Linked DNA regions of Orrella dioscoreae. The protein of the gene in region 2 interacts with the protein of the main gene of each other region in a pairwise test. Links are inferred from orthologs where the notes say so. Each region holds a gene or a part of one and is shown on either strand. Other genes may lie near its edges.

What was found.
Region 1: the proteins of odhB (region 2) and lpdA interact in binary tests that used the Escherichia coli proteins (3 or more experiments, as listed by UniProt). The link is inferred for Orrella dioscoreae from one-to-one orthologs.

The regions. Positions count from the first base shown.
Region 1 is NZ_LT907988.1:2,603,184-2,607,312, forward strand. The notes cover bases 1-2,943. They hold lpdA (dihydrolipoyl dehydrogenase), read right to left. Parts: upstream 2,393-2,943; coding sequence 608-2,392; downstream 1-607. Other genes in these bases: ODI_RS12220 (DNA polymerase Y family protein), read right to left, coding at 1-534; aceF (dihydrolipoyllysine-residue acetyltransferase), read right to left, coding at 2,405-2,943. In the rest of the region: more of aceF, read right to left, coding at 2,944-4,102; aceE (pyruvate dehydrogenase (acetyl-transferring), homodimeric type), read right to left, coding at 4,114-4,129. UniProt on the Escherichia coli protein: Lipoamide dehydrogenase is a component of the glycine cleavage system as well as of the alpha-ketoacid dehydrogenase complexes.
Region 2 is NZ_LT907988.1:3,126,960-3,132,302, forward strand. Bases 1,091-4,060 are described here. They hold odhB (2-oxoglutarate dehydrogenase complex dihydrolipoyllysine-residue succinyltransferase), read right to left. Parts: upstream 3,203-4,060; coding sequence 1,979-3,202; downstream 1,091-1,978. Other genes in these bases: lpdA (dihydrolipoyl dehydrogenase), read right to left, coding at 1,091-1,822; ODI_RS14515 (2-oxoglutarate dehydrogenase E1 component), read right to left, coding at 3,251-4,060. Outside these bases: cell division protein ZapE, read right to left, coding at 1-240; more of lpdA, read right to left, coding at 395-1,090; more of ODI_RS14515, read right to left, coding at 4,061-5,343. UniProt on the Escherichia coli protein: E2 component of the 2-oxoglutarate dehydrogenase (OGDH) complex which catalyzes the second step in the conversion of 2-oxoglutarate to succinyl-CoA and CO(2).

The DNA.
Region 1 (4,129 bases), 520 kb from region 2 along the record:
GCCGGGCTTGTCGAGCTCGGACGCGATCTTGGACAGCAGCTTGTTCGGCGTGATGCCGATGGAACAGCTCAGGCCGGTGGCCGCCAGGACCCGCTGGCGCAGCGCCTGCCCGACCGCGCGGGCGCCCGCCAGCGGGTCGTCGGCCGTCGCGTCCTGCGCGCCTGGCACATCGGTGAGGTCCAGATAGATCTCGTCGACGCCGCGATCCTCCATGACCGGCGCGAGCGCGAGCACGGCGTCCTTGAAGCGGCGCGAATACTGGCGGTAGCGGTCGAAATCGACGGGCAGCAGGATGGCCTGAGGCGCCAGCGCGGCGGCCTTCATCATGCCCATGGCCGAGTGCACGCCGAAGGCGCGCGCCTCATAGGTGGCGGTCGTCACGACGCCGCGGCCGGCGTAGTCCTTCAGCAAGGCGTGGCGCCAGCTGCCATCGGGCAATTGCTCGGGCGCGCGCTCGCGTCCGCCGATGACGACGGGCTGGCCTTTCAGGTGGGGATAACGCAGCAGCTCAACGGACGCATAGAAAGCATCCATGTCCAGGTGGGCAATGAGACGGCGCGTCACGATGGCGCGCCGCGCGGCCCGAAGGACGCGCGGCGGATGGGACTTACTTCTTGCGCACGGGCGGCAGGTCCGTGCAGGCGCCTTCGGCGGCTTCCGCCGCCAGGCCCACGGATTCGCCCAGCGTCGGGTGCGGGTGGATGGTCTTGCCGATATCCACCATGTCCGCGCCCATTTCGATGGCAAGCGCCACTTCGCTGATGAGGTCGCCCGCATGGGTGCCGACGATGCCGCCGCCCAGGATGCGATGCGTCTCGGCGTCGAAGAGCAGCTTGGTGAAGCCTTCGTCGCGGCCGTTGGCGATGGCGCGGCCGGAGGCCTGCCACGGGAACAGGCCCTTCTCGACCTTGATGCCGTTCTTCTTGGCCTCGTCCTCGGTCAGGCCCACCCACGCCACTTCCGGATCGGTGTAGGCCACCGAGGGAATGACGCGCGCGTCGAAGAAGCTCTTCTGGCCGGCGATGACTTCGGCCGCCACGTGGCCTTCATGCACCGCCTTGTGGGCGAGCATGGGCTGGCCGACGATGTCGCCGATGGCGTAGATGTGCGGCACGTTGGTGCGCATCTGGCGATCGACCTCGATGAAGCCGCGGTCGGTCACCTGCACGCCCGCCTTGTCGGCGGCGATCTTCTTGCCATTGGGCGAGCGGCCCACGGCCTGCAGCACCAGGTCGTAGCGCTGGGGCTCTTTCGGCGCGCCTTCGCCTTCGAACGTGACGTAGATGCCGTCCTTCTTCGCCTCGGCCCCCACCGTCTTGGTGTTGAGCATGATGTTGTCGAAGCGCGGGGCGTTCATCTTCTGCCAGACCTTGACCAGGTCGCGGTCGGCGCCCTGCATCAGGCCGGGCAGCATCTCGACCACGTCCAGGCGCGCGCCCAGCGTGGAATAGACCGTGCCCATTTCCAGGCCGATGATGCCGCCGCCGATGATCAGCATCTTCTTGGGGATGGACTTCAGCTTCAGCGCGCCGGTCGAATCGACGATGCGCTCGTCGTCGGGCAGGAAGGGCAGCTTCACCGACTGGCTGCCCGCCGCGATGATCGCGCTGGCGAACTTCAGCGTCTGGGTCTTGCCGTCATCGCCCTTGACCGACAGGTGGTTGGGGTCGAGGAATTCCCCCACGCCCTGCACCACCGTGACCTTGCGCGCCCGGGCCATGCCGGCCAGGCCGCCGGTCAGCTTGCTGATCACGCCGTCCTTGAAGCCGCGCAGCTTGTCCAGGTCGATCTTGGGCTCGCCGAAGGTGATGCCGTGATCGGCCTGGGCGCGCGCCTCGTCGATGACCGCGGCGGTGTGCAGCAGCGCCTTGGAGGGAATGCAGCCCACGTTCAGGCACACGCCGCCCAGGGTGGCGTAACGCTCGACCAGCACCACGGACAGCCCCAGGTCGGCGGCGCGGAAGGCGGCCGAATAGCCGCCAGGGCCTGCGCCCAGCACCAGCACGTCGTACTGGCCATCGGCCCCGCCCGTGTGCGTGGCAGCCTTCGGCGCGGGCTTGTCGTCCGCCTTGGCCTCGGCCTTGGCTTGCGGCTTGGCTTCGGCCTTGCCCTCCGGCTTCGCGGGTGCGTCGGCGGGCTGGGCGGCGCCTGCCGCTGCTTCCACTTCCACGACCACGCTGCCCTGCGACACCTTGTCGCCGACCTTGACCTTCACCGACTTGACCACGCCGCCCTCGGACGCCGGGATTTCCATCGAGGCCTTGTCCGACTCGACCGTGATCAGGCTTTGTTCGGCCTTGATCGTGTCGCCCTCGGCCACCAGCACCTCGATGACTTCGACCGAGTCGAAATCGCCGATGTCGGGAACCTTGATTGCAGTGAGATTGCTCATGAACGCTCCCGTTTACAGCACGATGCGGCGGAAGTCCGCCAGCAGCGCGCCGACATAGGCGTTGAAGCGCGCGGCCGAGGCGCCGTCGATGACGCGGTGGTCATAGGACAGCGACAGCGGCAGCGTCAGGCGCGGCTGGAATTCCTTGCCGTTCCAGACAGGCTTGTGATACGAGCGCGACACACCCATGATGGCCACTTCAGGCGCATTGATGATGGGCGTGAAGTGCGTGCCGCCGATGCCGCCCAGCGACGAGATCGAGAAGCAGCCGCCCTGCATTTCCGAGGGCGACAGCTTGCCGTCGCGGGCCTTCTTGGCCAGTTCGGACGTCAGTTGCGCCAGTTCGGCCACGCCCTTCTTGTCGGCGTCGCGGATGACCGGCACCACCAGGCCATTCGGCGTGTCGGCGGCGAAACCGATGTGGTAATACTGCTTCAATACCAGGTTGTCGCCGTCCAGCGAGGCGTTGAACTCGGGGAATTTCTTCAGGGCCGCGACGACGGCCTTGATCAGGAAGGCCAGCATGGTGACCTTCACGCCCGACTTCTCGTTCTCCTTGTTCAGCGTGACGCGCAGCGCTTCCAGGTCGGTGATGTCCGCTTCGTCATTGTTGGTGACGTGCGGGATCATGACCCAGTTGCGGTGCAGGTTCGCGCCGGAGATCTTCTTGATGCGCGACAGCGGCTTGGCTTCGACCGGACCGAACTTGGTGAAGTCCACCTTCGGCCACGGCAAGAGGCCCAGGGCCGCGCCATCGGCGCCGCCGGCGGCGGCCGGGGCGCCAGCGCCCTGGCCTGCCAGCACCTTCTTCACGTAGCCACGCACGTCGTCCTGCGTGATGCGGCCCTTGGGACCGGAGCCCTGGACCTTGCTCAGGTCGGCGCCAAGCTCGCGGGCGAACTTGCGCACCGACGGCGAAGCATGCGCCAGGCGCTGCTTGGCATCGTCCACGACGTCGGCCTTCAGGGCCTGGGCGGGCGCTTCCTTGGCCGGCGCGGGCGCGCTGGCTTCGGCGCGGCCGGCATCGGCCTTGGCCGGCGCGGCGGCGGCCTCGGGCTTGGCGGCCTTGGGGGCTTCCTTGGCGGGCGCCGAATCACCGGCGGCCTCGACCTGGGCGATGATGCTGCCCTTCGCGACCTTGTCGCCCACCTTCACTTTCAGCGACGTCAGGACGCCGGCGTGCGAGGACGGGATTTCCATCGAGGCCTTGTCGGACTCGACGGTGATCAGGCTTTGCTCGGCCTTGATGCTGTCGCCTTCGGCGACCAGCACCTCGATGACCTCGACCGAGTCGAAGTCGCCGATGTCCGGCACGGCCACGTCGACCACGCCGCCCGAAGCGGCCTTGGCCGGTGCCTCGGCCTTGGCTTCCTGGGTTTCCTGCCTGGGCGCGGCCGAGGCCTTGCTGTCTTCCGTGGCAGGCGCTTCCTTGGCTTCCTTGGCCGGCGCGGCGTCGGCCTTGCCGCCCGCGGCAGCCTCGACCTCGACGATGACGCTGCCCTTGGCAACCTTGTCACCGACCTTGATCTTGATGGACTTCACCACGCCGCCTTCGGAGGCGGGGATTTCCATGGAGGCCTTGTCGGACTCGACCGTGATCAGGCTCTGTTCGGCCTGGATCGTGTCGCCTTCGGACACCAGCACTTCGATCACTTCCACCGAGTCGAAGTCGCCGATGTCCGGCACTTTGATTTCCACCGTATTGCTCATGTCTCGGACCCTCAGGCGTATTGCGGG
Region 2 (5,343 bases):
CGTCGAATAGAACGAGTCCATCAGGAAGCTCTTGCCCCGCCCGACCCCGCCCCACATATAGACGCCACGCGGCACGTCGGGACGCTTGAGCAGGCGCTTGAGCGCGCTGGAACGCATGGCCTTGAACGCCACCCAGTCATCGAAATAGCGCTGCAGGCGCTCGATGGCGGTGCGCTGCGCGGTGTCGGGCTTGTAGCCGCGTTCAGCCAGCGCGGATTCGTAGTATTCAAGGACGTTCATGCGTCTACGCCATATCTCGGAAAACCGAGAAAAAAAACACCGGGCGCGAAGCCCGGTGTCTGTAGGCCGGGCACCGCGGCGCCGGCTCTGCCGGTCCGCTGGTGCGCCCCCTTTGAGGGGGAGGCGCCTCAGCGCCTCGGGGATGGGATCACGATCAGAAGTTCAGGGCACGCTTGTCCACGGCCAGCGCGGCTTCCTTCACGGCTTCCGACAGCGTCGGGTGCGCGTGGCAGATGCGGGCGATGTCTTCGGCGGCGCCGCGGAATTCCATGATGGTCACGGCTTCCGAGATCAGCTCCGAGGCCATCGGGCCCACGATGTGCACGCCCAGGACTTCGTCGGTCTTGGCATCGGCCAGGATCTTCACGAAGCCGGTCGTGTCGCCCAGCGCACGGGCGCGGCCGTTGGCCAGGAAGGGGAAGCTGCCAGCCTTGTATTCGCGGCCGTCCTTCTTCAGCTGCTGCTCGGTCTGGCCCACCCAGGCGATCTCGGGCGAGGTGTAGATGACCCACGGCACGGTGGCGAAGTTGACGTGACCGTGCTGGCCGGCGATACGCTCGGCGACGGCAACGCCCTCTTCCTCGGCCTTGTGGGCCAGCATCGGGCCGCGCACGACGTCACCCACGGCCCACACGTTGGCCAGGCTGGTCTTGCAATCGTCGTCGACGACGATGAAGCCACGCTCGTCGAGCTTCAGGCCCACGGCGTCGGCGTTCAGGCCGCCGGTGTAGGGCACGCGGCCGATCGAGACGATCAGCTTGTCCACCACCAGCTTCTGCTCGGCGCCGGCGGCGTCGGTGTACGGCACGGTGACCTGCTTGGCGGTCGCCTTGATCTCGCCGATCTTCACGCCCAGCTGGATATCCAGGCCTTGCTTCGTGAAGGCCTTCAGCGCTTCCTTGGCGACCTGCTGGTCGGCGGCGGCCAGGAATTCGGGCATGGATTCCAGGACGGTGACTTCGGCGCCCAGGCGGCGCCACACGCTGCCCATTTCCAGGCCGATCACGCCGGCACCGATCACGCCCAGCTTCTTCGGCACGGCGCCGATGCTCAGCGCGCCGTCGTTCGACAGCACCTGCTTCTCGTCGAAAGGCAGGCCGGGCAGTTCACGCGCCGACGAACCGGTGGCGATGACCACGTGCTTGGCAACCAGGTCTTCCTCGGCGGTGCCGGTGACCTTGATCGACCAGCCGCCTTCGGTCTGGCCCACGAACGAGCCCTTGCCGTGGAAGAAGGTGACCTTGTTCTTCTTGAACAGGTACAGGATGCCGTCGTTGTTCTGCTTGACCACCGAGTTCTTGCGGCCGATCAGCGTGTCGAGCTTCAGGCTCACGCCCTTGACTTCGATGCCGTGCTCGGCGAAGTGGTGGTTGGCCTGCTCGTAGTGCTCGGACGACTGCAGCAGTGCCTTGGAGGGGATGCAACCCACGTTGGTGCAGGTGCCGCCGGGAGCGGGGCCGCCTTGGCCGTTCTGCCAGGCGTCGATGCACGCCACGGACATGCCGAGTTGGGCAGCGCGAATGGCGGCGATGTAGCCGCCGGGGCCGGCGCCGATCACGACGAGGTCGAATTGCTTGGACATGGATGTTCTCTCAGGTGAGGGGTCGGGCGCCACGACGGGGCCGCGTACCGGACGAGAAGAGTGAAGGATGAGGGCTCAACCGCGCCGGGCCGGCGGGCGGCCTGGCGGGATGAATGCCGCACCCTGACAGGATCAGGGCGCGGCATGACGCGGTGCTTACAGGTCCAGCAGCAGGCGCTGCGGATCTTCCAGGGCTTCCTTCATGGCGACCAAGCCCAGGACGGCTTCGCGGCCGTCGATGATGCGGTGGTCGTAGGAGAGCGCCAGGTAGTTGATCGGACGGATCACGATCTGGCCGTTCTCCACCACGGGGCGTTCCTTGGTGGCGTGCACGCCCAGGATGGCCGATTGCGGCGGGTTGATGATGGGGGTGGACAGCATCGAGCCAAAGACACCGCCGTTCGAGATCGAGAACGTGCCGCCGGTCAGTTCTTCCAGACCCAGCTTGCCATCGGCAGCACGCTTGCCGAAGTCGGCGATCTGCTTTTCGATGTCGGCGATCGACAGTTGGTCGGCGTTGCGCAGGATCGGCACCACCAGGCCACGCGGGCTGCCGACAGCGATACCGATGTCGAAGTAGCCGTGGTAGATGATGTCCTTGCCGTCGACCGAGGCGTTGATCAGGGGGTACTTCTTCAGGGCGGCAACAGCAGCCTTCACGAAGAAGGACATGAAGCCCAGCTTCACGCCGTGATCCTTCTCGAACTTTTCCTTGTACTTGTTGCGCAGGTTGATGACAGCCTGCATGTTGACCTCGTTGAAGGTCGTCAGGATGGCGTTTTCCTGTTGCGATTGCAGCAGGCGCTCGGCCACGCGGGCACGCAGGCGGCTCATGGCCACGCGCTGCTCGGGACGGCCGTCCAGCGATTGCGTCGGGGCCGGGATGGCGGCAGCGGCCTTGGCGGCGGGCTTCGAGCCGTCGGCAGCCAGGGCGTCGCCCTTGGTGATGCGGCCACCGCGGCCGGAGCCTTCGATGCCTTCAGCGGACACGCCCTTGTCGGCGAGGATCTTGGCGGCAGCGGGCGAGGCCACGGCCGACGACGAGGACGACTTGGCGGCGGGCGCGGCGGCGGCGGCCTGCTCGGCAGCCTTGGGGGCTTCGGCGGCGGGGGCGGCAGCCGGCGCGGCGGCAGCCTTGGCGGCGGTGTCGATGCGGGCGATGATTTCGTCCGAGGTCACGGTGCTGCCGTCACCCTTGACGATTTCGGCCAGCACGCCAGCCTTGGGCGCGGGCACTTCGAGCACGACCTTGTCGGTCTCGATTTCGATCAGGATTTCGTCGGCCTCGACAGCGGCGCCGGGTTGTTTCTTCCAGGTCAGCAGCGTCGCCTCGGCGATCGATTCGGACAGCTGGGGAACGAGTACGTCAATAAGAGCCATGATGATCTGTTTCCGTTGAGTGTGATGTCTGTTCGGGTGCCGGGCGGCTTACTTGGTCACCGAGTACTGCTTGTACTTGCCGAAAGCCTGCTCGATCAGCGCCTTCTGCTGTTCCTGGTGCTTGGCCAGGTAGCCGACGGCGGGCGACGCCGAGGCCTGGCGGCCGGCATAGCCGAGCTTCTGGCCGTTGTTCACGTACTCGACCAGGTGATGCTGGACGTAGTACCACGGGCCCTGGTTCTGCGGCTCGTCCTGCACCCAGACCACGTCGGTGGCCTTCGGATACTTGGCGAGTTCGGCTTCGAAAGTCTTGTGCGCGAAGGGATACAGCTGCTCGACACGGATGATGGCCACGTCCTTGGCTTCACGTTCGCGGCGGGCGTTGACCAGGTCGTAGTAGACCTTGCCCGAGCACACCAGCACGCGCTTGACGGCTTCGGCCTTGATGGAATCATCCACCTCGCCGATGACCGGACGGAAGCTGCCGCCAGCCAGATCCGACAGGGGCGAACCCGCGTCCTTGTTACGCAGCAGCGACTTCGGCGTCATGATGATCAGCGGCTTGCGCAGCGGGCGGATCATCTGGCGGCGCAGCAGGTGGAATATCTGCGAAGCCGAGGTCGGCTGCACCACCTGGATGTTGTTGTCGGCGCCCAGTTGCAGGAAGCGCTCCATGCGAGCCGACGAGTGCTCGGGGCCCTGGCCCTCGTAGCCGTGCGGCAGCATCATGGTCAGGCCCGACTGGCGGCCCCACTTGGCTTCGCCCGACACGATGAACTGGTCGATCACGACCTGCGCACCGTTCACGAAGTCGCCGAACTGCGCTTCCCAGATGGTCAGCGTGTTGGGCTCGGCCGAGGAGTAGCCGTATTCGAAGCCCAGCACGGCCTCTTCCGACAGCACCGAGTCGATGACGACGAAAGGCGCCTGCGCGTCGGAGACGTTCTGCAGCGGAATGTAGGTGCCGTCGTTCCAGCGTTCGCGGTTCTGGTCGTGCAGCACGGCGTGGCGGTGCGTGAACGTGCCGCGGCCCGAATCCTGGCCGGTGATGCGGATCGGGTAGCCCGAGGCAACCAGCGTGGCGAAGGCCAGGTGTTCACCCATGCCCCAGTCCAGGTTCACGTCGCCGCGCGCCATGGCGCGGCGGTCGTTCAGCAGCTTGGCGACCAGCGGATGCACCGTGAAGCCTTCCGGCACCGTGGTGATGCGCTCGCCGATGCGCTTCAATTCGGCCAGCGGCACGGCGGTGTCGGCCTGGTCGGTCCACTTGGCGCCCAGGAAGGGCGACCAGTCGATGGCGTACTTGCTCTTGTAGTCGGTCAGCACCGGTTCGATGGTGCGCTGGCCGTCTTCCATCAGTTGGCGGTAGTCCTTCACCAACTGCTCGGCATCGCCTTCGGCCAGCACGCCCTGGGCGACCAGGCGGTCGGCATAGACCTTGCGGGTGCCGGGATGATGGCCGATGCGCTTGTACATCAGCGGCTGGGTCAGCGAGGGGGTGTCCTGCTCGTTGTGGCCCAGCTTGCGGAAGCAGACGATGTCCACGACCACGTCATGATGGAACTGCTGGCGGTAGTCCAGGGCCAGGCGGATGGCGAACACGACCGCTTCGGGATCGTCGCCGTTCACGTGCAGGACCGGCGCCTCGATCATCTTCACGACGTCGGTGCAATACAGCGTCGAACGCGAGTCGCGGGGGTCGGACGTGGTGAAACCGATCTGGTTGTTGATGACCAGGTGGATCGTGCCGCCCGTGCCGTAACCGCGCGTCTGGGCGAGGTTCAGCGTTTCCATGACCACGCCCTGGCCGGCGAAGGCCGCGTCACCGTGCACCAGCACCGGCAGCACCTGGCTGCCCTGCGCGTCGGCGCGGCGTTCCTGGCGGGCGCGAACGCTGCCCTCGACGACGGGGTTGACGATTTCCAGGTGGGACGGGTTGAAGGCCAGCGACAGGTGCACGGGGCCGCCGCGCGCCGACAGGTCGCTCGAGAAACCGTTGTGGTACTTCACGTCGCCGTCGGACAGGCCTTGCGTGTGCTTGCCTTCGAACTCGGCGAACAGGTCGCCGGGCATCTTGCCCATGATGTTCACGAGCATGTTCAGGCGGCCGCGGTGGGCCATGCCGACCACGATTTCCTGCA